DNA from 3 places in the Peribacillus sp. NPDC056705 genome. Region 2 is predicted to be linked to each of the others. Evidence: riboswitches for the same ligand, from Rfam matches in the RefSeq annotation. Region 2 holds a riboswitch; each other region holds the start of a gene.

Region 1 (6,569 bases), on a different contig from region 2:
CTCCTCGGCTTGCGCCTGCTGGGTCTCACTAGACCCGCATTTCTAAGCAGGAGTCCCGTACCTTTCTCTTCAATCGACTTTGTTATAACAATTAGATAGTAACCATACCTGAGGACTGGCGGGCATATGTGTCAGATGCATATCATCTGCGCAGTCATCATGGTGTAAAAAATAGATATCCGAAATACAAAAAACGATTTGGCATGTATTCGCAGATGCAAATGAAAAGTAAGGTATTCGTTGGACTACATTAAGGGGACTCAAAAATAGTCGATACAGACGATGCTCATTTCGCTTTTAATAATTAAAAGAAGATGGCCCATAGGGCATGGCTTAACATAGTCGATCGTAGAGCCTATTTCTCTTAAACCTGGCCAAAATTGTGTTTCAAAAAGGGGTTCGGAATTTTTTAATTCCGAACCCCTTTTGTCTACAAACTTAGATGCGCCGATTAATTGGCGTATCCTCCTATCGTGTTATTTGAACAAGTCAGGATAAACAGTCTTTGCTGCGAGTTCAACAGCTTCCCCGACCCTTGGTCCAGGACGTGACATGATATTTTCATCAAGTAAATGGACATCATCGTTCTTCACCGCATCGATATCTTCCCAGCCCTTACGCGATTTAATTTCACCAACAGCATCATCTGCATACGTGGCGGTGGTGATGATGGATTCAGGGTTCCTTTTGACGATTTCTTCATCAGATACTTTAACCCAGCCTTTTTGGTCATCAAAGATGTTTTTTATGCCGGCAGTGTCCATGATTTCATTTTGGAAGGTCTCCGATCCTGTTGTATAGATTTCCGGAGCAGGGCTAATCTCAAAGTATGTTTGCTCCTTTTCATCTAAGGTTTTCACTTTTTCTTCGACATTTGTAATTTGGGATTTGATATCTTTCACTAATTCATTCCCTTTTTCGGCGACACCCATCACTTTAGCAATCTGCCCGATATCACCATATACATCATCGAAATTTGCCGCAGATTTAATGATGAATACAGGGATACCGGCATCTTCAAGTGGTTTCAGTGCCGTTTCATCCCCAATGGTATAAGCAATGATGGCATCAGGTTTCAAGGCAATGATTTTTTCTGCATTAATGTTAACGGAGTCTGAAACATGTTCGATATCCTTCGCTTCCTCTGGATAATTATCGAAGTCTGTCACGCCAACGACTTTATCACCCTGTTCAAGGGCAAATAAGATTTCCGTATTGCTTGGCTGAAGTGAAACGACCTTTTCCGGGATTTTCTCGAATTTTATTTTCTTACCAGTATCATCCGTAACGGTATAATCCTTGATTTCTTCGACCTTTTTACTATCTTTATTATCCTTTGAGGATTGATCATTGTTCACTCCGCATCCGGTGAGGAATAGCGTAAGCATCAGCATGGAAATCCAACTGAATCGTAGGGTTCTCTTCATTATTTATTCCTCCGTTTTCTTTTTCATTGGTTTGGTTGGGTATGATTTACTTATAAAAGGAATCTCCTCGATCCCCTGTTGCTTATTGACGTAGACTGCCATCACGAATAATACATTTGCAAGCAAGTGAGCGTAATCAAAAAGAATTCCTGGAATTTCCTTTTCTAGACTTACCTTGTGTAAAGCTCGCACGGACTTTTTGGCCTCACTGCGGCAAGTATGCAAAGTACATGCTGCGGTTGATCCTTGTGGAAGGACGAATGTTTCGATTCGATCCCTCACTTCAGCGACATACCGGTCGTAGATTGCACTTAAACGGTCGAGATCATCGCCGGTAATGGCTAAATTCCCACGGACTGAGCCGTTTAAATGGTAAACCATGGGCAATAATTCCATTAAGTCACGGTATACATCGGGGACGTCCTCAGTAAGCGAGGCGGCCAAGCCGATCTGTGTCGTCAATGAGTCTGTGCGGATTTCAAAATCGACGGTCGATACGGACTCACGCATGTATGGGTAGCATAAAAAACGAAAGTCTTTCTTTGCCATAAATCTTCCTCCTTTTACGTATTGGGTGAATGACCTCCGTATTGCTTTTCCCAGCAAGACAAATAGCCGACCAAGAGTTTTGGTCGGCTTCGGGCATCTATGTATCTGTAGTAGAAAAAGATGGGAGGGCCGTACAATCTCCTATCTTCCGAAGAGCATAATACGATGAAAAAAGGCAGGTCTCCTGGCTCGTGCGTCATTTTACTCTAAGAACCTTCCCATTTGGGTTAAATGGCCGGTAATCGGCGAGCGATTACAACCTCAAATAGTGGTAAACATCTTATTTCATTAGCACTTACAGTTGCGGAAACAGCTTCGGTTTTAAACCGAATTCCCTATTAAGCTGACAATGCAGCACCTTTTTCTGCAAGATTCATATTCACTTAGCAACAGTTTACCATACCTTTTTTCAATAGACTGCATTAATATTTTTGGACAAATTCGTTTATGGTTTACCGAATATCTAGTAAACTTACAATGTAAGGTTTAATTGGAGCTTAATGTAAAATTTTGATATAGAAAAAGGTATGAAATCATGGTGATACTGTGAATCCCGGGAGGTAGAGAATGATTTATAAGCAGGTCAATCAAAAACTGGAAATGGTTCTGGGGAACATCGAAAAGGTGATTATCGGAAAACGGGATATAGCAGAACTAAGTATCGTGGCACTCCTTTCCGGTGGACATGTTTTATTGGAGGATGTTCCGGGCGTAGGGAAGACAGTCATGGTAAGGGCACTGGCAAAATCTATAGGTGCAAGCTTTAAGAGAATTCAATTCACACCTGATTTACTTCCTTCTGATGTTACTGGTGTTTCGATCTTCAATCCTAAGGAACAAGAATTCATTTTTAGGCCAGGTCCGATAATGGGACATATTATTTTAGCCGATGAAATTAACCGGACCTCGCCGAAAACTCAGTCTGCATTACTTGAAGCCATGGAAGAGGCAAGTGTGACGATTGATGGTGTCACAAGGAGATTGGAGAAGCCGTTCTTCGTAATGGCGACACAAAATCCGATCGAATACGAGGGGACGTATCCGCTTCCGGAGGCTCAATTGGATAGATTCCTATTAAAAATGAAAATGGGCTATCCGGGTGTGGAAGAAGAGATAGAGGTTCTTAATAGAGCTCAATACACGGTACCGCTTGATGAGCTGGAAGCCGTCATCACCTTGGATGAATTGATAGAATTACAGGCTGAGGTAAAAGCTGTGATAGTGGATGACACAATAAAACGATATATTGTTGAATTGGCGAATCGAACACGTACGCATGAAGGGGTCTATTTAGGTGTAAGCCCGCGTGGATCGATAGCCTTGATGAAGGCAGCCCAGGCTTACGCGCGGGTCCAGGGCAGGGACTATGTTCTGCCGGACGATGTTCAATATTTGGTGCCATTCGTATTTTCCCACCGGCTTATTTTGAAACCTGAAGCGAAGTATGAGGGCTTCGATGCTGGAATGGTGATACATGAAGTTGTGGCGACAACACAGGTGCCTGTAAAGCGGGCTATGACCTAATGCGCAAATTCATCAACATTTTAAGGGGAAATATGAGTGTGGTCGGACTTGTATTACTCTTGACGGTTTCCTTTTGCTATGCAATGTTTCAAGGTGGTTTTGTCAGTTGGTTCATTTTTTATTCATTTTTGCCGTTTTCTGTGTACGCTTTGATTCTGCTGTTTTATCCGCTGCATGATTTGATCGTTGAGAGAAAGATCAATAAAAGGGAATGCCAGGCCGGCGAATCTGTTGAAATAGCATTGACGTTTACCCGTAAAAACCGGCTGCCCCTACTATTTATGGTGGTAGAGGAGGAATTGCCTCAGCGTCTGGAAGATAGGGGATTTCAAAGGAAAATCATTATCTTTCCGGGATTCAGGCGTACCTTCTGCATGTCATATACCTTGGAAGACATGGAGCGTGGAGAGCATTCGTTTCAATCGATCCGCTTTTGGGTTGGGGATTTTTTCGGGTTAGTCGAAAAGGAAGCGATATATAGTTCACCTCTGAAAATAACTGTTTTTCCTCGTTATCATGAGCTTGCCTACAGTGATCTTGATCGAGTGTTCAATCAGGGGGCAGTGGTTTCAACAAAGAAAACACAACGGGAACATTCAGTGGTATCCGGAGTAAGGGAATATCAGCCAGGCGATCAGTTGTCATGGATTAATTGGAAGGCGACGGCCAGAACGAGTGAAATCATGACGAAGGAATTCGAAGTGCAGAAAAACCGGGATGTATTCATCATGCTTGATGAAAAGCCGTCGGATTTATTCGAAGAATCCATTGTGATGGCTGCTTCCGTTGCTCACGCCATGTTAAAGAAAGGCATGGAAATTGGGTATGTGAGTATGGGGTCGAGGATGATCATACCGGCAGCAGCGGGCAATTACCAGAAACGAAGGATTTTTTACAGACTTGTTAAAGAAGAGCCGAGTGCAGTAAACGCATTGAATGAAAATGTCAGGAAGGGAATTCTTCCGGCAAACGCTGCTGTGATATTCATCGTTTCAGACTTAACTTTAGAAAAGGTGGACATATTGAGTGCTTTCCAACCTAATCAGGGATTAATGTTATGTGTTAAGAAACAGGCAAATCTTACTGATGAGGAAAGGTTGTCAAGTTCTGCAGCTGTTTCGAGGGGGATGAAGGTTAGCTTTTTTGAACAGGGCCAACTAAAGTTTGATAGATCAGAGGTGATGGCAAAGTGAATGTCACCACCGAAAAGTTGGAAAGGTTCATGCATGTCTTGATGTATGTATTTGGTCTGTTGTTGATTACTGAATGGTTAAGGCCTGTCGATAAACTCACCGATACAGGTAATATCATCATTTTTATTTTATTTTTGCTCTATTCCCTGCTGCTGCATTATTTCCGCCTACATTGGTCAATCCGAGTTATTCTCAATAGTGCTTATATAATGATTTCATTACAGTTCCTCCATTCAATAGACGCTTTATTTCAATTGTCATGGCTGAAAGGATTTCTAGCGGATTTTAAGGGCAATCTTGGTTTTATATATGATGGGAATTGGGAGTTGATCACAAATCCATTTCGAACGATGTTATTTTTTGTCCTTCTTTGGCTTGTAACATACTTGATCCATTACTGGGTGATGGTGAGGCAAAGCATCTTTTTCTTTTTTATGTTAACGGTGATTTTTATATCTGTACTTGATACATTCACTCCTTATGCGGGGGATATGGCAATGATTAGAATAATCATCATCGGCTTCTTGATGCTAGGCCTGCTGTCCCTGCTGCGTCTGACGATACAGGAGAGGATCAAGTTTCAGATGGCTTCCATCAATAAGTGGATCTTGATGCTGACCGGCATGATATTGGTAAGTGTCCTTGTTGGTTTCGCTGCCCCGAAGCTCTCTCCGCAGTGGCCGGACCCGGTGCCTTATATTACTTCTTATTCTGATAAAGCGGGGAAAGAAGAAGGAGGTTCGAAGCGTAAAAGTGTGGGATATGATGAAGACGATTCGGAGCTTGGCGGTTCGATAGAGCCGGATAGTTCCATCGTTTTTTATAATAATGCTCCTGCAGGACATTACTGGAAAGTCGAGAACAAGGATATTTATACCGGCAAAGGGTGGGATTCCATACTGGAAACGGACTTTCACACTTTTTCCAACGGACAGGATATGGCATCTTTAGGTCTTCACGACGTTACTGAAGTGGTGAGGACAGAAGGAATGACGGCAAATGTGTCCATGATGGAATCATATTCCCATATCCTTCATCCGCAATCCGGGTATTTAAAAAAGATTGAGGCCAAAAACGGGAAGGATTTCAAATATTATCAGGGAATGGACAAAGTTATTTCCGAACAGGATACTGGCGAACGACTTTCCCTGAAAGAGTATGAGCTTAGCTATGATATGCAGAGTTTTGATATAGCTGAGTTAAGGAAGGTAACGGATCCCGACGGGTCGATGGATTTAATAATGGAAAAAAACACTCAGCTTCCAGAGGGATTGCCAAACCGGATATATGAATTGGCATCCCGGCTTATAAGGAATGAAACGAATTGGTACGATAAAGCAAAAGCTATTGAGGATTATTTTGACGGACCTGAATTCAGTTATTCTAAGGACGATATTCCCTATCCGGAGAGCAATCAAGATTATGTCGATCAATTTTTATTCGAGACACAGATAGGGTATTGTGATAATTTTTCAAGTGCAATGGTCGTTTTACTAAGAGCCGCCAATATGCCTGCAAGGTGGGTAAAGGGTTATACGGAAGGGGAAAAATCAATCCTTGATGGCGAGTCCGTATATAAGGTGACCAATAATAATGCACATTCCTGGGTCGAGGTTTATTTTGCAGGGATAGGCTGGGTTCCCTTCGAGCCGACAAAGGGTTTTGATGGGGAAGTTGAATTTTACGATTCGGAATGGAAACAGGAAGTGAAGAACACTGAAGAAACCCCAATTAATAAAGAGCAAACAAGGAAAGAGGCCAAGGAACTCCATGATACACCTGATAGGGAAACTCGATCACCCTTGAAAACAAGGAACATGGAATGGTTCTTAAAATGGACTGCCATCATACTGTCAGGTGTATTGATACTTGCTTC
Region 2 (11,515 bases):
TTTGGATGACCTGGCATAATAATTCCCCGTACTCATCTTCATAAAGGAAGTCATATCGAAGGTCGAAAACGACCTTTTCAATTTGTGATAGTAATAATTTTTTGATATTCATAGCATACTCGTCTCCTTTATATATGTGTCTGATACAACGATCTTTTCGCCCTGAAAATGGTATTGGGCATCCAAGCATTTTTATTGTCTAAAAAGGGTAGGTTGGATAAACTAATTCATTAGGACAAGAGATTACGGAGGATGTAACAGGATGAGTGATGCAATTCAAGTGAAACAGCTTCGGAAGGAATTTAAGTCGGCATCAAGCCGTACAGGGTTAAAGGGGGCCTTCCGGGATTTACTTACCAGAAATTATAAAATCGTCCCTGCCGTCAATGATATCAATTTTACTGTAAAAAAGGGTGAGATGGTAGCTTATATCGGGGAAAATGGTGCAGGGAAATCGACCACGATCAAAATGCTGACAGGTATTTTGGAACCGACAGCAGGTGAAATCACGGTCAATGGAATGAATCCACATAAAGAAAGGGAAAAGTTCACTCAGACAATCGGAGTCGTATTCGGTCAGCGCTCACAGCTTTGGTGGGATATTGCAGTTCAAGAATCCTTTAGGCTGCTAAAAAAGGTCTATAAGGTAACGGATGAACAATATAACGATCATATGGAACATGTCATCAAGACGCTCGATATCGGACCTTTGCTGGACAAGCCAGTGCGTAAGCTCTCACTTGGTCAGCGAATGCGCTGCGAGCTTGCGGCAGCATTGATCCACAATCCGCCTTTGCTGTTCTTGGATGAGCCGACGATTGGACTTGATGTACTCGTGAAAATGAAGATTCGTGAGTTCCTGAAAGAAATAAATGAGAAATATAATACGACGATCCTTTTGACAACCCATGATTTAGGTGACATTGAAGCATTATGTGAGCGCGTAATCATGCTTGATGAAGGACAGATCATTTATGATGGGGAATTACAGAGTTTGAAAGATAACTGGGCTGAGGAAAAACAGATCCATTTTCAATTCATCGAGCCGATCGCATTGAAGGAATTGCAATCATTGGCGCTCCCATTTACTGCTAACTGGGTTTATGATGAGAAAGATCAAACATACATTGCCTTATTGAAAGAAGAAAATGATCATATTTCACAGCTTGTTTCGGCTGTTGTATCTCATTTTAAAATAAAGGACATCAAAATCCATGAAACGTCCATTGAAGAGATTGTTCGCAACATTTACGAAGAAGGCACTGTCTGACTCTCTTATCATTAAGAAACAACGTGTCTATCAAGAAGGGGGAGGGCCATGGGAAAGTATCTTGCAATGATCCGCATGCGTTTTTTGATGATGCTTGCGTATCGAACGGATTATTATACCGGCATTTTAATTTATAGCATCAATATCGGTGCCTATTATTTCTTATGGAATGCGATATATGGAGAGAAAAGCTCCATCGAAGGACTATCAAGTATGCAGATGACAACCTATGTCGCGGTTGCATGGATGGCGCGCGCTTTTTATTTCAATAATATTGACCGCGAAATCGCCACTGAAATTAAAGACGGCAAGGTAGCCATTGAAATGATCCGGCCGTATAACTATTTAGGCATGAAAACGATGCAAGGACTTGGGGAAGGGATATTCCGTTTCTTCTTCTTCTCGATTCCAGGAATGCTGCTGGTAGCTTTCATTTTTCCTATCGAATTGCCGCACGAGCCGGCTACATGGGGGATGTTCGGCATTTCCTTGCTGTTCAGTTTCATCATCAATACACAAATTAACTTATTGACGGGAATCACTACCTTTTTCTTATATAATAATGCCGGATTGATCCGGGCTAAAAGGGTTATCATTGATTTATTTTCCGGTCTGCTGCTGCCCATCAGTTTCTATCCGGTATGGGCGCAGGAAGTGATGAAATATCTACCCTTTCAAGGGATCAGCTATGTACCAAGCATGATTTTTACGAACGGGTACAGTTCAGGCGAAATTGCCATGGCGCTTTTACAACAATTAATTTGGTGCATCATTCTCATAATACCGATTCAGCTTTTATGGATAGTCGCAAAAAAACAGCTGATTATTCAAGGAGGTTGACGGGATGTTTTATGTATCGATGTTTTTTCAATATGTGAGTCAATATATGAAAACCAGATTGCAATATAGAGCCGATTTCTTCATGGAAATCCTATCTGACCTGCTGAATCAGGTCGTGAATCTGGTATTTATCTTAGTCGTTTTTGGGCATACCCAATTTTTAAACGGCTGGAGCCGTGAAGAAATCATATTCATTTATGGATTCTTCCTCATCCCGTTTGCCCTTTTTTCTGCCTTTTTCAACATCTGGGATTTTAATGACCGCTATATCGTCAAAGGTGAAATGGATCGGATATTAACAAGGCCGATACATAGCCTCTTTCAAGTCATTTTAGAAAGAATCGAGCTAGAAGCGTTATTTGGTGTTGTGACCGGTTTGATCATTATATTCTATTCGGGGATTTCATTGGATCTTCAGCTTGCGTGGTATGACCCGATTCTTTTCATCATTTTTGCAATAGGAGGGGCCCTTGCTTATGCAGCCATATTCGTTGCGATAGCTAGTATCGGGTTCTGGTCGGATGCGAAAACATCCATCATGCCAATGATGTACAATATCGGGAACTACGGGCGCTATCCAGTTGATATTTATAATAAGGTCATCCGTTTTGTCCTTACGTGGGTGCTGCCATTCGCGTTTGTTGGTGTCTATCCGGCATCTTATTTCCTAAGAAAAGAAGAGTGGTATGCATATGCATTTGCCACACCTGTAATCGGGGTCGCCTTTTTCGTGATATCCGTTTTCATATGGAATCAGGGAGTGAAGAGGTACCGCGGGGCAGGGAACTAAAAAAACCCCTTCAACAGCATTCATGTTGAAGGGGTTTTTGTTTAGTTCCTTTTTTTCTTTCTTTCAATATATCTTGCTTGTGCTTCAACATATTGCTGCTTTTCCTCTTCCGTTTCCGGAATGACCTGAGGTACTTTTGTCGGCTTACCGTCTTCATCAATGGCCAGCATCGTTAAAAAAGCGCGTGCTGTAAGCTGTTTTTCACCTGTTAATAGGTTCTCACGCTCCACTTTCACGAATACCTCCATTGATGTGCGATGAGCACAGGTGACATAAGCTTCAAGGTTGATCGCATCCCCTGTCTTGATGGGGGCCAAAAAATCAAAAGAGTCGCTTGAAGCAGTCACAACGGGTTTTCGACAATGGCGCATAGCTGAAATGCAGGCTATTTTATCAACATAGGCCATTACTTTTCCGCCAAAGATGGTATTGTGATGATTTGTATCCGGTGGAAAAACAAGGTCGGTTAAAAAAGTCCGTGATTGCTGTGTTGGATGGGCCACATTCTTTTCCATCATAGGCCTGTTGGTTTGGCCAAAAGGTTTTCACGGACGATTCTTGCTGCTTCGACCATGTTTTTCAGGGAAGCGACGGTTTCCGGGATACCCCTTGTTTTCAGGCCGCAGTCGGGATTGATCCAAAACTGGTCTTTATCCAATACCTTGATGCCCCGTTCAATCATATCGACCATTTCTTCCACTGCCGGCACACGCGGGCTGTGAATATCATACACACCCAGGCCAATGCCTTTTTCATATGTTTTTTCCTCGAATGCGGAAGCAAGCTCCCCATGACTACGAGATGTTTCGATGGAAATTACATCGGCATCGAGGGAGGAGATGACATCCATGAAACTGTTGAAGTCGCAATAGCACATATGCGTATGGATTTGGGTTGTTTCCTCCACGCTTGATGTGGATATCAAGAATGAATTTACAGCCCAGTTCAAATACTCGTCGCGATCGCTTTTTTTCAATGGCAGACCTTCTCTAAGTGCAGGCTCATCAACCTGAATCATTTTAACTCCAGCAGATTCCAATGCAATGACTTCCTTTTCCAAAGCGAGCGCCAGCTGATAACAAACATTCTCCCTGGAAATATCATCACGGACAAATGACCAATTCAAAATCGTAACAGGACCTGTAAGCATTCCTTTTACCGTCTTCTTCGTCAGTGATTGTGCGTAAACACTTTCCTTGACTGTCATCGGTTCGATGAAATGGATGTCGCCATAGATGACTGGTGGTTTTACGCAGCGGGATCCATAGGATTGGACCCAACCCTTTTCCAGAAAGATGAATCCGCCCAACTTATGGCCGAAGTATTCAACCATATCCGTCCGTTCGAATTCCCCGTGAACGAGAACATCCAAACCGATTTCTTCTTGGATTTCGATCCATTTGCCGATTTCTTCGTTAACGAATGTTTCATATTGCTGAGCGGTCCAATCTCCTTTTTTGAATTTCCCGCGTGCTTGTTTAACTTCAAGTGTCTGCGGAAAGCTACCGATCGTAGTCGAAGGAAGGAAAGGCAATTTGAAAAATTCCTGTTGTTTTTGGTAACGCTCTTTAAATGGAATTTGACGGCCGGCAGTCCTGGTTTTAACCTTTTCGACTTTCGATCGTACAGCCCCATGATTCCGTGCATTTGAACTTGCTAACGTTTGAACCGTAATTTTATTGGCATCGACTTTTTCGGCGATTGCTTCAAAGCCTTGATTATTCCCTTTGACCAAGAGTGTGATTTCCTCAAGTTTCTCGTCAGCGAAAGCAAGGGCCTGTTTCACTTCTTTTGAAAGGGCGGATTCATTACGAACGGTCACTGGGACATGAAGCAGGGAACAAGAGGGCTGAAGCCAGATTTGGTCTTCGGCTACCTTTTTCTTAAGAGTCTCGATCAATTGAATTTTTTTCGATAAATCAGATAGCCAAATGTTTTTTCCGTCAATCACACCTGCAGCAAGTACTTTGTCCTTAGGGAAGCCGAATGCTTCAAGATTACTTAGATTCCTCCCTTTATCATGTACAAAATCAAGACCGATTCCTTGGACTTTTAATTCGATGACTTCTTGGTAGTGTTCCACGGCATCAAAGTATGTTTGTAGCATGATGTTCAGGTTCGGTGCTGCTTCATTCAGCTTTTCATAGAGGTAAGTAACAGTTTGCATATCATCTTTGGAAATGGATGAAACAAGAGCAGGTTCATCCATTTGTACCCATTTCACTCCTTCTTGCTCCAACTCCCGCAGGATTTGCGTGTATAGGGGAAGCAAGCTCAGGATGATGCCAGGGATCTCTTGTTTATTGAAGCCTTTGGAAAGGGAGATGAAGGTATAAGGTCCGATCAATACGGGCTTCGTTTCAATCCCTAGATTTTCCTTGGCTTCCCGGTATGCTGCAAGTGGTTTATTTTCTGTTAAAGTCAGCTGTGGCAGTTTTAATTCAGGGACAATATAGTGATAGTTCGTATTGAACCATTTCGTCATTTCGGAAGCAACTTCATCATTGTTTCCGCGAGCCATTGAATAATATACGGAAAGAGGAACTCTACCGCCTTCATAGGCTGAATAACGTTCAGGAACAAGACCGAACATGACGGACATGTCGAGCATTTGATCATAGAAAGTGAAGTCGTTGACAGGAATGATATCAATGCCCCGTTGCTTCTGTTTTTGTAAGTTGCCTAAACGGATTGCTTTTAGTTGTGCCGTAAATTCCGCTTCATCGATTTTACCTGACCAGTAAGCTTCCAATGTACGTTTCCATTCACGATCTTCCCCGATTCGAGGGTAACCCAAACTACTGCTTTTCAAAATTCCCATCCTCCCAATTCATATTATTGAACAATAAAAAAAGCATCCCTAACCGTCAAAAGAGAAAGTTAGAAATGCTTAAAATAAGAGGCATTCAGAATGCCCCTTACAATTATAAGGTCCCTAACACCTCCCTATCTCCCGTAGGTTAAAACAGTGTTGTTGAAATAGGCAGGTCTCCTGACTTAGGGATTATCATTAGCGGCGGGCCTTCCCGATCCGTTGATCAGTGGCATATTGGATGGCGCTAACACTCCCATTACAGTGGCGGGACCGTGCCGGAATTACACCGGACTTCCCTTTTAATCCTAATTAATAATTAGGAACCTATTTCCACATATGAAATTTTACAAAACCTGCCTTTATAAACTGTTTGCAAGTCTAAAATTTTTAAAATAAAAACTATTATAAAAATTTAGACAATCTTAACATATCCGACCAAAAGGGTCAACATGAGATTCGGGAAAAGAATCCGTTTTTTTGAGTGTGTGGGTGATGAGGATAAGGTCTGTTCCTAAAAAAGAATATATTGTTTGGACAGGGAGTATGTATAGAGGGAGTGGCGTATTGAAATGGGGCGTTGGGGATGACTTTCTACATCTTGATTGCAGGAATCATTTTTTGCATGGTGATGAGCATTCGTACGTTATTTCTTGTTGAGTCGGGAGGAAAGAAGTTTTCTCTGGAGGATATGCTGTGGCTTGGCAATTTATATGCGACGATATTGGTTGGGTTCGCACTGATTTATTTATTATACGAGCTTCAGAATCATTCGGTGATTCTTGATATGGGCAATCGGCTGGATGGCACTTTCTATGAACAGTTGAAGACTTCCTTTTACTTTAGTGCGATGACGATGTTTTCTGTAGGGTATGGAGATATAGCCCCGATTGGCATGGGCAGGATGATAGCTACCATTCAGGCTTTCATCGGGTATACACTACCGGCAGCGTTCGTGATTCGGACAGTTATCGATCTGGAACAGAATGATAGGAGGAATAAATGAAAGTTGTGTTTCTTTCGATTATTGGGTACTCTTACCATAATGAAGGAAATGGAGGGTTCAATATGACTGTTAAAATTGGAGCAAAAGCACCTGATTTCAAACTCCCTGCAAACAATGGTGAAATGGTTTCCCTATCGGATTTTAAGGGGAAAAACATTGTTTTATATTTTTATCCAAAAGACATGACGCCAGGTTGCACGACGGAGGCCTGTGATTTCCGGGACCATAATGAGCAATTCGAGGAATTGGACGCGGTCATCATTGGTATCAGCCCAGATCCAGCGGCACGTCATGAAAAGTTCATCGAAAAGCATGGATTGCCTTTTCTGCTGCTGGCTGACGAAAATCATGAAGCGGCTGAATCATTTGATGTTTGGCAATTGAAAAAGAACTTTGGCAAGGAGTATATGGGCATTGAACGTTCAACTTTCCTGATAGATAAGGCTGGTAAGATAGTCAAAGAATGGCGTAAAGTAAAAGTCAAAGGCCACGTCGAAGAAGCTCTTGAAACTCTTCGTGACCTCGAAAAATAAGGGACAGGCAGATGAAGGATGAGCGAATAACGAAGCTTGCAGCCAGGCTGATTCATCATTCGATACAAATACAGCCAAAAGAGAGAATCCTCATACGGGGGCATATTAACACGAAACCATTATTGAAAGAGCTGATTGATGAAATTTACAGAGTGGGTGCTTATCCATATGTAGAACTCGAAGACGATGAGATAAGCCGCCACCTGTTACAAGGGAATGTGAAGGAACAACTTGACACATCTTCGCAATGGGCTCTGAAGAAATATACAGATATCGATGCAGTCATCATCATCACTGGGGAAGAAAACGAAGTGGAAATGACTGATGTTCCCATCGAGAGGCACCGTCTTCAGGGGGAGGCTATGAATTCCCCCACTCTTTTCTATGTAAACAACCGACGTTGGGTCTTACTTAATTATCCCACCAACGCATCAGCGCAAAAAGCCGGCATGCCCTTCAACACGTACCAAAACTTTCTGTTGAACGTCTGCACCATGGATTACGGGAAAATGGAGGCGGCCTTGAAACCATTAAAACAATTGATGGAACGGACTGACAAAGTCAGGATCGTTTCACCAGGAACAGATTTGACCTTTTCCATTAAAGGTATGCCGGCCATCATATGTGCCGGAAAAAAGAATTTACCGGATGGGGAAGTGTTTACGGCACCCATAAAAGATAGTCTCAATGGAAGGATATCCTTTAACACACCCACAACCTATGAAGGAATCACCTTTAGTGACATAGAATTAAACTTTGAAAAGGGAAAAATCATTAAAGCAACTTCCAATCGTGACTCAGAAATGAACCAAATTCTGAATATTGATGAAGGGTCCCGGTTTATAGGGGAGTTCGCAATTGGAATCAATCCATATATATTGGAACCTATGGACGATATATTGTTCGATGAGAAAATAAGCGGGAGTCTGCACTTGGCTATTGGGCTCTCCTATGAAGAAGCGGATAATGGAAATCGTTCATCGATACATTGGGATATGGTCTTGATCCAGCGTCCGGAATATGGGGGCGGTGACATCTATTTTGACGACGTTCCGATCAGAAGGGATGGCGATTTCATTTTGCCGGAATTACATGCATTAAACCCAAATTGTTTAAAATAAAGCCTTTTTTAATAAGGGTAAGGCTTTTGTCCAACTCAAAAAGGGGACACCTGAATATGCTTTATTAAGGGAATACCTCCTCAGAGAAAGTTGCGCGGGACACATAGAGCCCGTGTTTTTTTTTATGTTAATTAAAAGGGAGAGATAAACATGTTAATACTTTCGACTGTCATTCCGAATGAAGGCATCCAAACGAAGATGATGGAAGCTTTTCCAGATTTGAACTTCATTTATCAAAAAGGATGGACGGATGGGCCGCTTCGTGAAGCGGAAATCCTAATTACATATGGTGAAGACTTAACTGAAGAAATCATTGGGAAAGCGGCGAACTTGAAATGGATCATGGTCATGAGTGCAGGGATGGAATTAATGCCATTTAAAGCCATTGAGGAACGTGGCATTCTGGTGACAAACGCAAGAGGCATTCATAAAATCCCGATGGCCGAGTATACGATAGGGATGCTTTTGCAATATGAAAAGAAATTGAAAATGCTTATCAAGAATGAAAAGGAAGAATTGTGGGATAGAAAGATTGAAGTAGGGGAATTGAATGGCAAGACTATGCTCGTTATTGGTGCCGGTGCAATTGGAGGGGAGGTGGCTCGTCTTGGGAAAGCCTTTGGGATGACGACGATGGGAGTGAACCGGAGCGGGAAGCCAGTGGAATCCATCGATCACCTTTATACTCTGGATAATTTATTGGAAGCCATACCGGGAGCCGATTATATCGTATCCGTCCTGCCAAGTACGGATGAAACGAAGGGCCTTCTGGAAAAAGAGCACTTTAAAGCAATGAAAGAATCTGCAGTTTTCGTGAATATTGGCCGCGGAGACCTGATTAACGATGAAGTGATGATCGAAGCCCTGGACGCCGGGGAGTTCTCTCATGCCATCTTGGATGTATTTGACCCGGAGCCTTTGGGAAAAGGGCATCCGTTTTGGAGGATGGAGAATGTCACAGTCACACCGCATCTATCAAGTAAAAGCGGAGAATATCTACCAAGAACCTTTGCCATTTTCGAAAAAAACATGCGTGAATACCTGAAAGCTGGAAATGACTTCACCAACGTAATCGACTTATCTAGGGGATACTAAACTCAAAGCAGTAATGGTATAGATTCATTGTGTTCATGAATAAACTAAAAAAGAATGGTTAAGCCATTGAATTATTGACAAATTCAACGCATAAAAGGTACACTATTTATAAATATTATAATTTAAGAATTCATACTTAATGAGAAAAAGAGGTGGATGACGGTGTCTGAAGTTCAGTTAAAAGAAGCGTTGGATTCCTTAAAAGATACCGGTGTAAGAATAACTCCTCAACGCCATGCGATACTTGAGTATTTGATAAACTCCATGTCCCACCCCACCGCTGATGATATATATAAAGCGCTGGAAGGCAAGTTTCCGAATATGAGCGTGGCAACGGTTTATAACAATCTGCGTGTGTTCCGTGAGGTTGGTTTGGTAAAAGAACTTACGTATGGTGATTCTTCAGCAAGGTTTGATTTTGTGACGACGAATCATTATCATGTAATTTGCCAAACTTGCGGGAAAATTGTAGATTTCGATTATCCTGCATTGGATGAAGTCGAGCATTTCGCTGCACAAGTCACCGGTTTCAATGTTAGTCACCATCGGATGGAGATCTACGGCGACTGTACGGATTGTGCGAAAAAAGAATCGCATTAAAAAAAGTTCCTCCACTTGGTTGGAACTTTTTTTCATGTTATCAAGAAATGATACAATTGTTAAAGACTTCTTGAAAGGGAATTCAGCTAGCGGAATTCCTCTAGTCATGCAGACTTTTTCGGTTATATTTTTCGTTGAATTCTTCGCCTTCCAACTTTTTGTCAAGTGTCAATGGTTCTTCACAATGCATGCAAATATCTACACGCCCTAGTATTTTTGTGGGTTTGCTGCAGTTAGGGCAGACAACCTGGATCGATTTTGTAGAAAGCATTCCAATCCAAAAATAAACCCCTGTGCTTGCGATGATGAATAAAAGGCCCAGCCCCATGAAAATCGTCATGACAACAGGATTCGTTTTGAAGAAAAGTCCAAGGTACATTACGATAAAGCCAATGAAAATCAAACTCAAAGCAAAAGTACGTATTTTATTGATTTTGCTAGAATATTTAGCCATGGATTGTCCCTCCTAAAATATAACTTTAACTATAACATAAACAATGGATGGAACAAAAAAGAAATAAAGGATACATACTACTTTTGGATTGAAATAGTTTGGGGTAAGGGAAATAAGCAGGAATTTGAAGAGTTTTGTCGAAAATCTAAAAAAAAAAGGTTTTGGAGGAATTTATGATGGAAGATATCCTTCGCCCGATTTATCAAGAGCGAGCAAGTTTAAAATCTACACTTGGAATCTTGTTAATAGAAAAAAGAGATGATAATAGCGCAATCACCGATACATTTGACTACATCCTTTTTGTAATTGCAGACGAAGCCGAAGAGGCCGTGTTTTTAAAACATTACACTTATCAGGATAAAAAGGCAGCCTTGCATATCGTAAAGGAAGACCAGTTAAAAGAATGGCTTCTATTAGGCACGAACCGAAAAGTGATTGACTGGATATATAACGGGAAGGTCCTTTTTGACCGGAATGAATATTTGGACCGTTTGAAAACCGAAATCCGTGAGTTCCCCTTCTATGGAAGGAAGTTAAAGATGGGGATGGAATTTGCAAAGTTAATTCGCAGGTACATGGATGGGAAAAGCTTCTTTGAAAAAGGCCATCATCTTGAGGCATACAACCATATCGTTCATTCCCTGCATCACTTGGCCCGTTTGGAAATAATTGAACAAGGCTTTTATCCGGAGGTTACGGTCTGGAACCAAGTGAAGCATATGGAACCTGAAATCTTCAAGTTGTATAAAGAATTGATCAGCAGTGAGGAAACTCTCGAAAAAAGATTGGAGCTTCTATTCCTTGCGAGTGAGTTTCTTATTTATTCTCGGACGAATGCGGGTTCACAGCATTTGGTTGAAATAATGGGGACGAAAGAAGACCCGTGGACGATTGCGGAGCTAATGGAGCATCCTGAAGTGAAGTTTTATTCAGTGGACCTAGGTGTTTTATTGGAATATTTGATAGAGAAGAAGGTAATCGACGTCATCAAAGC
Region 3 (11,515 bases), on a different contig from region 2:
AGCAGCTTCCTCATAATCACGGACAACTATCAATTTATCATTCTGAAACCGTTGACTTTCACGCTCATAACGAATATAAGGGACATTTGCTGCCTTTGCTCCGTTAAGGGCGTTCTTGGATGCTTCTTCGGCAAATGGGTGACTTGCATCAACTACTGCCTGGAGACCTTTTTCCGAGATTAAAGATGTCATATCCTCTGCAGTTAATCGGCCAATCCGGGTGGTTATGCCTGCATCTTGCAAACTTTTAGCTGCCGACCCGGTTACAACAGTTGCCAAAACCTTGAATCCCACCTGCTGCATCTCAATCGCTAATTCCCTTGCATCACTTGTACCCGCCAAAAACAAAATCATTTTGACGTCCCCACCACTTGCCCAACGTGATCGTGATGATGGTCGTGATCGTGGTCATGATGGTGATGATGGTGGGCATGTCCATATTTCTCGACATGTTTACGATAGTTTTCCAAATCACGTGCCCCGCTTGATCTGCCCTCACTAGCTTCAATTACACGTTCTTGCAGAATGTTCTGTAATGTTGGATGATATCCAAAATACTTAGCCAAAATGAATTCTTGATCTTGATATTGCTCTTGATAGCCTTTCAGCATATCCTCCATTCTTTCCATCAACACACCTGTGAACAGGAAATATGGCAGCATCACTACTTTTTTTGCCCCTAAGCGGATGCATCGTTCAATACCTTCGTCAACGTGCGGGTCCGTTACACCCATGAAAGCTGCTTCGACCCATTTTACGTTCAATTTTTCCCATAATAATCGTGAAATTTTATATATATCACTATTTGCATCAGGATCACTGCCACCTCGGCCAATCAGCAATATTGCTGTCTCTGCCTGTTCAGAAGCTGTATCGAATCCCGCTTCCTCAAGACGGTCTGTCAGGATTGTCAATATATCATGGTGGACCCCGATCGTTTGGCCATATGTGAATTTCACTTCTGGATACTTTGTTTTCCCATCCTCTATTTCAGCTGGGATATGTAATTTCGAATGTCCTGCATGCAACAAAATGATTGGTATGACGATAACTTCAGAAGCCCCTCGTTTTACACAATTATCAATGCCTTTGGATATATTCGGTGCCGCAAATTCCAAGAAGCACGTTTCAACAAGGAAGCGCCCATCCAATGCCGGAACCATATTTTCAATAAATTGAAGGACTTCTTCGTTTCCCGAAGCCAAACGGCTTCCGTGTCCTACGAACAAAACTGCTTTCATTTACTTTCCCCCTCTTGATTAGTCTTCACAAGGCGCAGGCTCTATGTTTATTTTGGGAGCGATGTCCTGATAAGAAAAATTCTGTATCTTTTTCGAACGTTTGAAGTATTTAAAAAGCCGCTCATTTGGATGGGCATTTTGCTTATACTCCGCGACAATGTCCGTAATCAGTTCAACAAGCTGTTCCGGTTCAATGCCTTCTGCAACAGGCTGACCTGGATGGGCTGTTCTTCCAACCGGTTTAGCTCCAAGAAATAAGTCAAACTTCCCTTTTCGGAAGACAATCCCGATATCATCCATCACAGCACTATAACAAGCCATCCCACACCCATTAAAACCGATGTTTAGTTCCTTTGGCATTTTCATTCCGCCAAGCACCCGATGTATTTCATCCGCATAAGGAATGGATTCGGTTTTTTCGCCATCACAGAAATCACATGCTTTTAATGTCAGTACATCTCCAATCGGTGATAATAGAAAGTTTGCTGACTGCAATTTCCCCGTAATGACTTCCGGATCCATTGTCGGTATCTTTAATACGATTTTATGATTTGGCGTGTATTCCATCGTGCCCTTTTCCCCGACAACTTCCGCAAGTGTCATCATTTGTTTGGGAGTGAATTGTTTATTCGCCACACCTGGACTAACGGCAAGTTCGAATACCGACTCCATTTTTTGCTGAACAATCGGCTCAATGGATTGCTGAACGGTTTGACCTTTGACTCTTGACAGTGCTTCCATTGCCATTTCAAAGGAAGCTGGCTTCTTTTCAGGTGCTTTTGTAAGTAATCCAACTCCTCCAGAGGATTCGGTGAAGGCTTCTTGATCTAATGCCCACGGTTCCGCTTCTTTTTGCAGACGCTGATGCGGCTTCAATGGTTGCTTTTCCGAATTCAAAGTATATTTCCTCTGATAGCCTCTTGGTGTAATGATTTTGTCATCATATAAAAAGGTGGAGGAATTACCAATAATGACAGTGGTCAACATTCCAATATCGTGGTTCAACATCTCTTTTAAATTGGTTATGACAATATCTTGCCTATCGCGATAGGCACTTTTCACCAACCCGACAGGTGTATCGGGTGAACGGTAGCGAAGGAGAATCTTCTGTGTTTCAACAATTTGCCTCGTCCGCCTGCCGCTGCGCGGATTATACAGGGCAATGACAAAGTCTGCCATTGCAGCTGCTTCAACCCTTTTAGCGATCAGTTCCCAAGGAGTTAGATGATCACTGAGGCTGATTGTACACGAATCGTGCATGACTGGTGCCCCAAGTAAAGATGCACAAGAGTTGATTGCAGAAATGCCAGGAATGACTTCAATACCCACTCCAGTTTCTTCTTTCCAGCCTTTTTCAATCAATACTTCATAAACCAACCCAGCCATCCCGTAAACCCCAGCATCCCCGCTGGAGATTACCGCAACTTTCTTACCCAGCTCCGCTTGTTTCACTGCTTCCTGAGCACGCGATACCTCTTCAGTCATCCCCGTACTAATAATCGTTTGATCTGTAAGCAGTCCCTGAATGAGTTCAACATAAGTTTTATAACCAATGATGTAGTCACTTTCTTGAAGGGCTTCGACAGCACGTTTGGTAATGTGTTCAAAATTCCCTGGTCCAAAGCCCACGACGAATAATTTACCGTTTGTACTCATTAAGACATCTCCTTTTACGCTTTGTTCTTTGAAATACCCGTATGAGCAGGAAAATTTGGATTGGGTGCCATTTCCCCATCATTGAATTGGTAGATCATTTGTGGAACAAACTCCCCATCATCGATATGGCTGACAATTTGGCGGCCGAAATCAGGCGTCTCCACTCGATACCAGTTTCCTTGAGGATAGGCAATCACAACGCAGGCATCCTTACATCTTCCGTTACACCGTGTCCTCGTTGTATGGATTTTCATGTCCAGTCCTTTGGAAGTAATTTCATCGCGAATCGCCTGGGTTACTTCTTCCCCGCCCTTTTTCATACAGCTGCTTCCATTACAAATCAACAGATGTGTATTTGTACCCATTAAGTTCCAAGTAGTCATCTTCTTCCTCCTGCGTTCAGGGAAAAGGCAAAATAAAAAACCTTAACATAAGAGTCAAGGTTTAAAAAAACTATATGGATGAGGAGCCCCAGGCAAGAATGCCCAATCTCCCGAAATCGTCATAGTCCTTCTACCTTTCCCTCCGAAAAGTATCATGCAATTTTAAAAGCAGGTTTCCTGGCTTACGCTTCATTTTACCTTGTCCCTTCCCGGCAACAATGCCAGTGGCTATCGACAATTTCATCAGCGTTTACAGTAGCGGGGGCTGCATCGGACTTTCACCGATTTCCCTATTATCCCTTGCATATTCACACAAGGGCACTTTTAAAATGAAATATTTGGTTTTATTATACATTTCTAACTAACTTTATCTATCATATAACAACTTTATCAAAATTCAATAGTTTATTCCGACTGTTTAGAAAAGTTTAATAGTGTATATCCTGTCAACAAGCCTTTCCTTGCAACAAACTTAGTCAAAAAAAAAAGATAGTATAGCTGGAATTATTTCTTTATGGTACACTATACGAGAATTTTCTAAATAATTACATAAGTTTTATGGTGTTGAATTTTTCGGAATTCAGCTTAAAAGGGAAGCCGGTGAAAATCCGGAGCGGTCCCGCCACTGTAAAGGGGAGTCCTATTACTTTAACAATTCCACTGTCAAATGAGATGGGAAGGATGTAATGGGATGATGAACCAAAGCCAGGAGACCTGCCATGAAGCGTGAAACTGTTTCAACCTACGAGGATGGGTGTGCGGATCAGGCAGAAAGGCCCATGGTTGGTTTATGCTGCAAAATTCCTGTTCATTACGCACTTCTTTCCTTTGAGAGAAGTGCTTTTTATGTTGGGCCGCCTTTCTTCTCAAGATTGTTCAGAAAAATTAAAAGTTTTGAAAGGAGAAAGAATGAAAAGAACCAATTGGAAGACCATTTATTTTGTCATTTTACTGCTTTTCGTCCCAAAACGGGCAATGGCCATGCATATCATGGAGGGCTTTTTACCCATTGAATGGGCTATATTCTGGTGGGCCGTGACGCTTCCATTTTTAATCCTAGGTTACCGGTCCATTAGAACCAAAGTAAGGGAAAACCCAGAAACAAAAATGATGCTTGGCCTATCGGGTGCATTTGTATTCATTTTATCCGCCCTAAAGATTCCTTCTGTTACGGGAAGTTCTTCACACCCTACCGGAGTTGGTTTGGGCTCCATTTTATTCGGTCCATTGGCCATGAGTGTCGTTGGCTCCATCGTTCTATTATTTCAAGCCGTTTTACTGGCTCACGGAGGATTGACGACATTAGGGGCCAATGCATTTTCCATGGCCGTTTGCGGACCGCTCATTGCTTACTTCGTCTTCAAGGGCGCAACTAAATTGGGTTGGTCCTTTTCACTTGCCGTGTTCTTGGCTGCTGCTTTTGGAGATTTGGGAACCTATGTAGTAACTTCCATTCAACTTGCTCTTGCTTTTCCATCCGAGGTAGGAGGATTCATGGCCTCTTTCAGTAAATTTGCAGGGATTTTTGCCCTGACCCAAATTCCCTTGGCAATCAGTGAGGGGCTACTGACAGTCGTCGTGATGAATTTCTTAAAAAAATACAATCTAGGCGAATTGAAGTTGCTGCGAGTTTTATCTAAGGAGGCCCGTTAACATGAAAAAAAGTTTACTGCTGCTTTTCCTGGTGGTCGTTCTTGCTACCATACCGTTAATCACGCAACAAGGAACGGAATTTGGCGGTGCCGATGGAGAAGCTGAAGAAGCCATCACTAAAATCCAGCCGGAATACAAGCCATGGTTCAACAGTATTTGGGAGCCGCCAGGTGCGGAAACCGAAAGTTTATTATTTGCGCTGCAAGCTGCAATCGGAGCCGGTTTCATTGGTTATTTCATAGGTGTAACGAAACAAAGGAATAAGCAAACCAAACAGGAAATTCCCGGAAAATCGAAGCATGTTACTCATTGATAAATATGCCTATTTCAATGGGCTAAAGGATGTACATCCGTTAGAAAAGATGGTTTTTGCAATCTCCCTTTTGCTATTTTCGTTAACGGTAAGGGATATGACCGTTTCACTCATCACTTTTACGGTGATGAGCGCTTTAATCATTTTTGCGGCAAAAATCCCGGTTTCTTATTATTTTAAATTACTTCTATTACCGGGATTTTTTATACTATCAGGAACCATTACCATCCTTTTTTCTTTTACAAGCAAATTTACTTCGTTTTCGAATATATGGTGGTCCTGGAAGGTCGGGAACTGGCAAATATTCATCAGCGATGACAGCATAGGAACAGTGATCAATTTGATCACTGTCGTAATAGGCAGCATCAGCTGTTTATATTTTCTCACCTTAACTACACCCATTACCGTCATTCTATCGGTGATGCGAAAACTTAAAGTGCCTTCCTTATTGGTCGATTTAATAGAATTGACCTATCGCTTCATCTTTATTTTTTTAGAAACAGCTTTGGCCATTCACCAATCACAAGCTTCACGGCTGGGGTATGGTTCGTTAAGGAAAGGCATTCGCTCTCTCGGATTACTAACCTCATCATTATTTTTAGGAGTATTGCAGCGCTCTGGACATTTGACGATGGCAATGAACGCAAGAGGCTATCAGGAGAACCTTTCCTATATCGAGGATACTTACACTTACTCCTCACGCAATTGGCTGATCGCGATTGTAATACTAGGAAGCTTAATCTTTATTAATGGATATTTGTAAATTGGAGGCAACCCAAGAATGGACGAGCATATTTTTCATATAGAAGGCCTCACCCATCAATTCGCGGATGGAACGTTTGCTTTAAACGATCTTTCGCTAACGATCCAACACGGTAAAAAGATAGCATTATTAGGCAATAATGGTGCCGGCAAATCGACTTTATTCCTCCATTTAAATGGTCTTTTACAACCTACGGCAGGAAAGATCAGATTTAAGGGCAAGAAAATGAAATATGACCGTAAAGCATTATTATCATTACGAAAGCAAGTGGGGATTGTTTTTCAAGATCCCGACTCGCAGCTCTTTTCCGCTAATGTACAACAGGATATATCGTTTGGACCGATGAATTTAGGATGGGATAGAAATGCAGTCCAGGAGAAAGTAAATTGGGCGATGGCTGAAACGGAAATAACGGAACTGAAAGACAGACCCACCCATTTTTTGAGCCTTGGGCAAAAAAAACGTGTCGCCATTGCAGGGGTACTCGCCATGGAACCTGATGTCTGGCTCTTGGATGAGCCTACAGCTGGATTGGATCCTTATTTCTCAAGACAGATCATGGCTCTGCTGGACAGTATCCACCACCATCACAGAACGATAATCCTATCAACTCATGATGTTAATTTAGCATATCAATGGGCTGATGAAGTCGTTGTCATGAACGATGGTATGGTCATATACCAAGGGGATCTCGTATCCGTTTTCCATGATGAAGACGTTTTGCTGCAGGCACATCTGGAGAAGCCGTGGGTTTTTGAAATGTTTCAAGCCCTTCTTCAATCAAGGGAACCTTTAGTACGGGACCTTTTCCCAAGAACGAAGGAAGAATTGCTTCAAATGTTGGAGACTGAAAGGATTTATTAATTAAGCATCCCCTAGCTATTGTTTCCTCTTTCCAAAAGCTAGGGGGTCTTTAAAATAGCAGGCGATCATTTTTGTTCCTAAAAACCAAAAATCTTATTATTTATTACTTTTCTTCCTCGGTTCTTTCTTTTGCAAGCTCAATATCTCTTCCGTTCACATCATCAACGACTGCTTTTACCTCCCCTTCCGCATAAGTATCCGAAACTTGTTCGTGGGTTGTAGCCAGTCCAGAAGATAAATGATCTTCCCGTTTATAATCACTAACATCATATATTCTTCCGGCAATTTCTGAAGATTCATTTTTTGATTGCTTGCTATCCATTTTTTTCACTCCTAGTTTTAAATTGTCCAATCATCCATTGACAGCTGTATTAAGACAAAGGTATTTTGTGTAAAAACTGAAGCAATATTCAATAATGATAAAAAAAGGCAAAAAAAGCTTACAAGTAAAATCCCCTTTCAAGGGCTCTACATGTAAGCTATTGAGAGCTTAGGCTTCCTTCTTCACATCCACATTATCGGATGGGTCACCCCAACATTCCACATTCTTCAAGCCTTTAATATTGTTCACATGGAAGACAGGATTTTTCCCACTTTTCTTTTGCTTTTGATAATCCGCCAATGCAGCAAATGCAATCTTCCCTAGTAACGCTATGGCGATTAGGTTGATAATGGCCATAAGGGCCATCAGCAAGTCAGCCAATCCCCAAACAAAATCCAGTGAGGCTAGAGAACCGAATATCACCATCCCTACGACTGCGATGCGATAGATGTTTAACCAAACCTTATTTTCATTGATGAAGCCAATGTTCGACTCTCCATAATAATAGTTGCCCACAATGGAGCTAAAAGCGAATAACAGTACAATGATGGCAAGGAAAATACCCGCCCAAGATCCCAATGCCGTTCCAAGGGCATTCTGGGTAAGGACGATTCCATCCGTTTCCTTCGATGTATAAAGACCTGAAAACAAAATGATGAAGGCAGTTGAACTGCAAATGATGAGCGTATCGACAAAAACACCCAGTGACTGAATGAGCCCTTGCTTGACGGGATGACTGACATCTGCCGTCGCGCCAGCATTAGGTGCACTACCCATCCCGGCTTCATTTGAAAATAGGCCGCGCTTGATTCCCTGCATCATGGCTGCTCCCAGTACTCCACCAGCCACTTCTTTTATGCCATTAAATGCACTTTCAAAGATCAGAACAAAAACACCCGGTAACTCGGTAATATTCATGATGATGATAATCAACGCCACTATCACATAGGCTCCTGCCATGATCGGAACGATGACCTCAGAGACCTTTGCAACCAATTTGATCCCGCCAAAAATGATGACAGCCGTGACGATTGCCAGGATGACAGCCGTAACCCACTTTTCAATCCCAAACGATTCGTTGAATGCGCTTGTAATAGTATTGGCTTGTACCGAATTGAAAGCTAGTCCAAATGTCAGCGAAATCAACACAGCGAAAGTGATGCCCATCCAGCGGGCATTCAATGCTTTTTCCATATAATACGCAGGACCGCCGCGGAATGCATCCCCATCCTTGACCTTATAGATTTGAGCAAGTGTACTTTCAATGAAAGCCGAAGCAGATCCGATCAGTGCTATTAACCACATCCAGAAAACGGCTCCAGGGCCGCCCGTCGTGATCGCTATGGCAACACCTGCAAGGTTACCCGTTCCTACCCGGGAAGCCGTACTAATACAAAATGCCTGAAAGGATGTCACACCTTTTTTTTCCGCAGTGGCCCCTTCGCCCAATAGCCGGAACATTTCCCTTATCATTCTGAATTGAACAAACTTCGTGCGGACGGAAAAATAAAGACCCAATCCAATCAACATGATGATCAATATGGAAGACCATAACACATCATTTGTCTCACTAATAAAATTTTCTAAGATCTCCATTAAAACAAACCCCTCTACTTCACGCTAATTATTATTATAAAAACATATACAGCTATAATTTATTCCCCTATTCATTGGGGAGATAAACAAATGAAGCCATAAAAAAAAGGAAATTCCGTAATGAATCTCCAATACAATTATATATTATATCCTAACACTCTATTTTTTTCATTCATGAATTAGTGTAATCTATCGAAATATATACTATTTCGATATTATTTCCTTTGGATAAAAATCTTTCTTCCTCACTTCATTTTACATTCACTGCAACGTTATTTAAATTCCTAATCAAAACAACCTGGATATAGCAAAGCCTCACACGACCTGTTTCCAGAATAAAGTGCGAGGCTTATTTTGCATTCCTTTCTCTCTTATATTCTGGTTAGCTGTTGGTCTCAATGTTGAAATCAAATCTTTTAGGATATCCTTTTTTCTGCCTCTCCTAGATGGTTAGTATACCTTGTGCAAACATCTTTCTTAATTCTTTCTTATCAATTTTTCCAATCGGCGTTAATGGAAACTTATCTAGAAAATAGACTACCTTAGGAACCATATACTTTGAGGTTTTTTGTTTGCAGAAATCAATTAATTCCTCACTAGTACAGTTCACCCCTTCTTGCAGTGATGCAACGACACACACTACTTCTCCCCAATCTGGATGGGGAACACCTATGCAAGCACTTAATGCAACAGAAGGGTGGAGGTTCATCACCCGCTCAACTTCTGAAGAATATACGTTCATCCCACCTGAAATGATCATATCTTTCTTTCTATCCACAATAAAAAGGTAACCGCTTTCATCCCATTTGCCAATATCACCAGTGTAGAACCAGCCATCACGGATGGATTCCTGGGTAAGATCAGGTCTTTGATAATAGCCTGTCATCATCGCTGGCGATTTTACGATAATTTCGCCAAGCTCGGAAGGTTTTACATCATTTCCTTCTTCATCAATCAATCGAACTTCGGTAAGCATGCACGGTTTTCCACAACTTTTCAAAATTTCCGGATTATTATGATAAGCCCATACATGAGCGCTTTTCGATAGTCTTGTAATGACAATATTACATTCTGTCATGCCGTATTGCTGGCGCATGATGGGCCCGAATACTTCAAAGGCTTCTTTAAGGCGCTTTTGTGAAATTGGTGACGCGCCGTAGAAAATATTGCGCATGGTGCTCATATCATATTCCATCTTCTTTGTCTGATCAAGTAGTCTGTATAACATGGTCGGTACCATGAATGTCGTCGTAATTTCATGTTCCTTTATCGCCCGTATGAATTCTGCAGCGTCGAATGATCTCATCACATAGACATGGACGCCCGAAACAAGGGATCTCCAAAGTAATGAACCGGCTGAATGCACAATAGGCGTACTTAGTAATACTCGGTCTCGGTCGTCAAGTGGGTCTTCGATAGCGGCAGAAAGTATGGCGGCGCCGAGTCCCTTCTGGGAATGCATGACGCCTTTCGGTGTACCCGTTGTCCCGCCTGTATATGACAGAAGGGCAATGTCTTCCGCTTCAGCTAAAGGCAAGTCTAAATTATTTATTTCATCGGGCCATTGAAACCGTTCAAACTCCTCTGGATAATTAATAGTAAAGCCAGGAAGCCCAATGATATGGACATCTTCCTTCTTCATTTCTTCCAAATACTCAAAGAAGGTGTCAAAGTGCGTCTTTGTAGCTATTATGACCACTTCTGGTTTTGCTTCCTTAAGGATGAATTGTATTTCTCGTTTCCCCAGTTTTTCACTTAATGGCACTAAGGTAGCTCCACATTGCTGGATGGCCAAACCAAACATCACACTTTCCAAACTGTTTGGAATGATGGTCGCTATGCGGACACCCCTTCCCGCACCTAAGCGAAGTAAATAAGAAGAGATAAGGTTTGTTTTCTTCCATAACTCGTCGTAGGTTATCGTTTCACCGGTTGGCAACAAAGTAATTGCGGGCAGTTCGCCGAATCGTTTCATTCCTTTATTCAACAGTGACTGAAATGTCAACTTATGCAGCATGCATTTTTTCCTCCTTCGAAAAAGGTTTTACCCTTTTAATAATGCTTTGGCAATTGTATTTTTTTGAATTTCCGAGGTTCCGCTCAATATCCGATACATCCGTGCGCTCCTGTACATTTTTTCTACTGGATGACCTTTTACCAAGCCTTTGGAGCCAAAAATTTGGATGGCCTTGTCAGCCACACGGCTATTTACTTCTGAAGCAAACAGCTTTGCCATGGACGTACCGGCGCGATCCTCTTTTCCTTGATCAATTTTTTCTACCACATCATAGACCATGCACCTTGCTGCATAGATTTCCGTCGCCATTTCTGCGAGCATATGCTGAATTGCCTGAAAATCACAAATGGGCCGGCCGTGTTGGATTCGCGTTTTAGCATGCTCAATAGATAAAGTGAGAAGGTGTTGAGCCATTCCGATAAAGCCAGCCGCATGGGAAGCGCGATTTGTGTTTATTCTCTTCAATCCGAGCAGCAACCCTTTTCCTGGTTCTCCAATTATATTGGCGGCAGGCACTCGACATTGATTGAAATTCAATTCAGCATGTATGCGCTCTCCTGATAGGGGAACTTGAATATCTCCTAGTTCGAACCCCGAATGTTGGGGTGTTTTTTTATCTACTAAGAAAGCAGTGATTCTTTCTTTTTCTCCTTCCTGAGATTCTTTCGCTATGACAATGGCGAAATCAGCATAGGGTGCAGCACTGA

Evidence for each region. A riboswitch is a leader RNA that binds a small molecule or an ion and turns the genes downstream of it on or off. The one in region 2 is predicted to bind cobalamin.
Region 1: another riboswitch for cobalamin. It lies ahead of ACFRAK_RS23235 (hypothetical protein); the one in region 2 lies ahead of metE (5-methyltetrahydropteroyltriglutamate--homocysteine S-methyltransferase).
Region 3: another riboswitch for cobalamin. It lies ahead of ACFRAK_RS19965 (energy-coupling factor ABC transporter permease); the one in region 2 lies ahead of metE (5-methyltetrahydropteroyltriglutamate--homocysteine S-methyltransferase).

Annotation. Positions count from the first base shown of each region.
Region 1 covers NZ_JBHTYI010000031.1:7,555-14,123, reverse strand. The annotation lists gene ACFRAK_RS23240 (ABC transporter substrate-binding protein) at 477-1,427, opposite strand; gene ACFRAK_RS23235 (hypothetical protein) at 1,431-1,976, opposite strand; cobalamin riboswitch at 2,134-2,353, opposite strand; gene ACFRAK_RS23230 (AAA family ATPase) at 2,544-3,500, shown strand; gene ACFRAK_RS23225 (DUF58 domain-containing protein) at 3,533-4,693, shown strand; gene ACFRAK_RS23220 (DUF4129 domain-containing transglutaminase family protein) at 4,690-6,569, shown strand, end outside.
Region 2 covers NZ_JBHTYI010000049.1:341-11,855, reverse strand. The annotation lists gene ACFRAK_RS26210 (hypothetical protein) at 1-112, opposite strand, end outside; gene ACFRAK_RS26205 (ABC transporter ATP-binding protein) at 263-1,270, shown strand; gene ACFRAK_RS26200 (ABC transporter permease) at 1,319-2,110, shown strand; gene ACFRAK_RS26195 (ABC transporter permease) at 2,115-2,900, shown strand; gene ACFRAK_RS26190 (acyl-CoA thioesterase) at 2,942-3,415, opposite strand; gene metE (5-methyltetrahydropteroyltriglutamate--homocysteine S-methyltransferase) at 3,415-5,721, opposite strand; cobalamin riboswitch at 5,866-6,058, opposite strand; gene ACFRAK_RS26180 (ion channel) at 6,299-6,718, shown strand; gene bcp (thioredoxin-dependent thiol peroxidase) at 6,781-7,251, shown strand; gene ACFRAK_RS26170 (aminopeptidase) at 7,263-8,372, shown strand; gene ACFRAK_RS26165 (D-2-hydroxyacid dehydrogenase) at 8,523-9,467, shown strand; gene perR (peroxide-responsive transcriptional repressor PerR) at 9,624-10,067, shown strand; gene ACFRAK_RS26155 (YgzB family protein) at 10,168-10,521, opposite strand; gene ACFRAK_RS26150 (nucleotidyltransferase-like protein) at 10,698-11,515, shown strand, end outside.
Region 3 covers NZ_JBHTYI010000021.1:598-12,112, reverse strand. The annotation lists gene cobK (precorrin-6A reductase) at 1-354, opposite strand, end outside; gene ACFRAK_RS19980 (sirohydrochlorin chelatase) at 351-1,241, opposite strand; gene cobJ (precorrin-3B C(17)-methyltransferase) at 1,260-2,897, opposite strand; gene ACFRAK_RS19970 ((2Fe-2S) ferredoxin domain-containing protein) at 2,912-3,280, opposite strand; cobalamin riboswitch at 3,431-3,621, opposite strand; cobalamin riboswitch at 3,823-4,016, shown strand; gene ACFRAK_RS19965 (energy-coupling factor ABC transporter permease) at 4,190-4,933, shown strand; gene ACFRAK_RS19960 (energy-coupling factor ABC transporter substrate-binding protein) at 4,935-5,246, shown strand; gene cbiQ (cobalt ECF transporter T component CbiQ) at 5,233-6,009, shown strand; gene ACFRAK_RS19950 (energy-coupling factor ABC transporter ATP-binding protein) at 6,028-6,873, shown strand; gene ACFRAK_RS19945 (YozQ family protein) at 6,977-7,195, opposite strand; gene ACFRAK_RS19940 (alanine/glycine:cation symporter family protein) at 7,364-8,791, opposite strand; gene ACFRAK_RS19935 (class I adenylate-forming enzyme family protein) at 9,234-10,808, opposite strand; gene ACFRAK_RS19930 (acyl-CoA dehydrogenase family protein) at 10,836-11,515, opposite strand, start outside.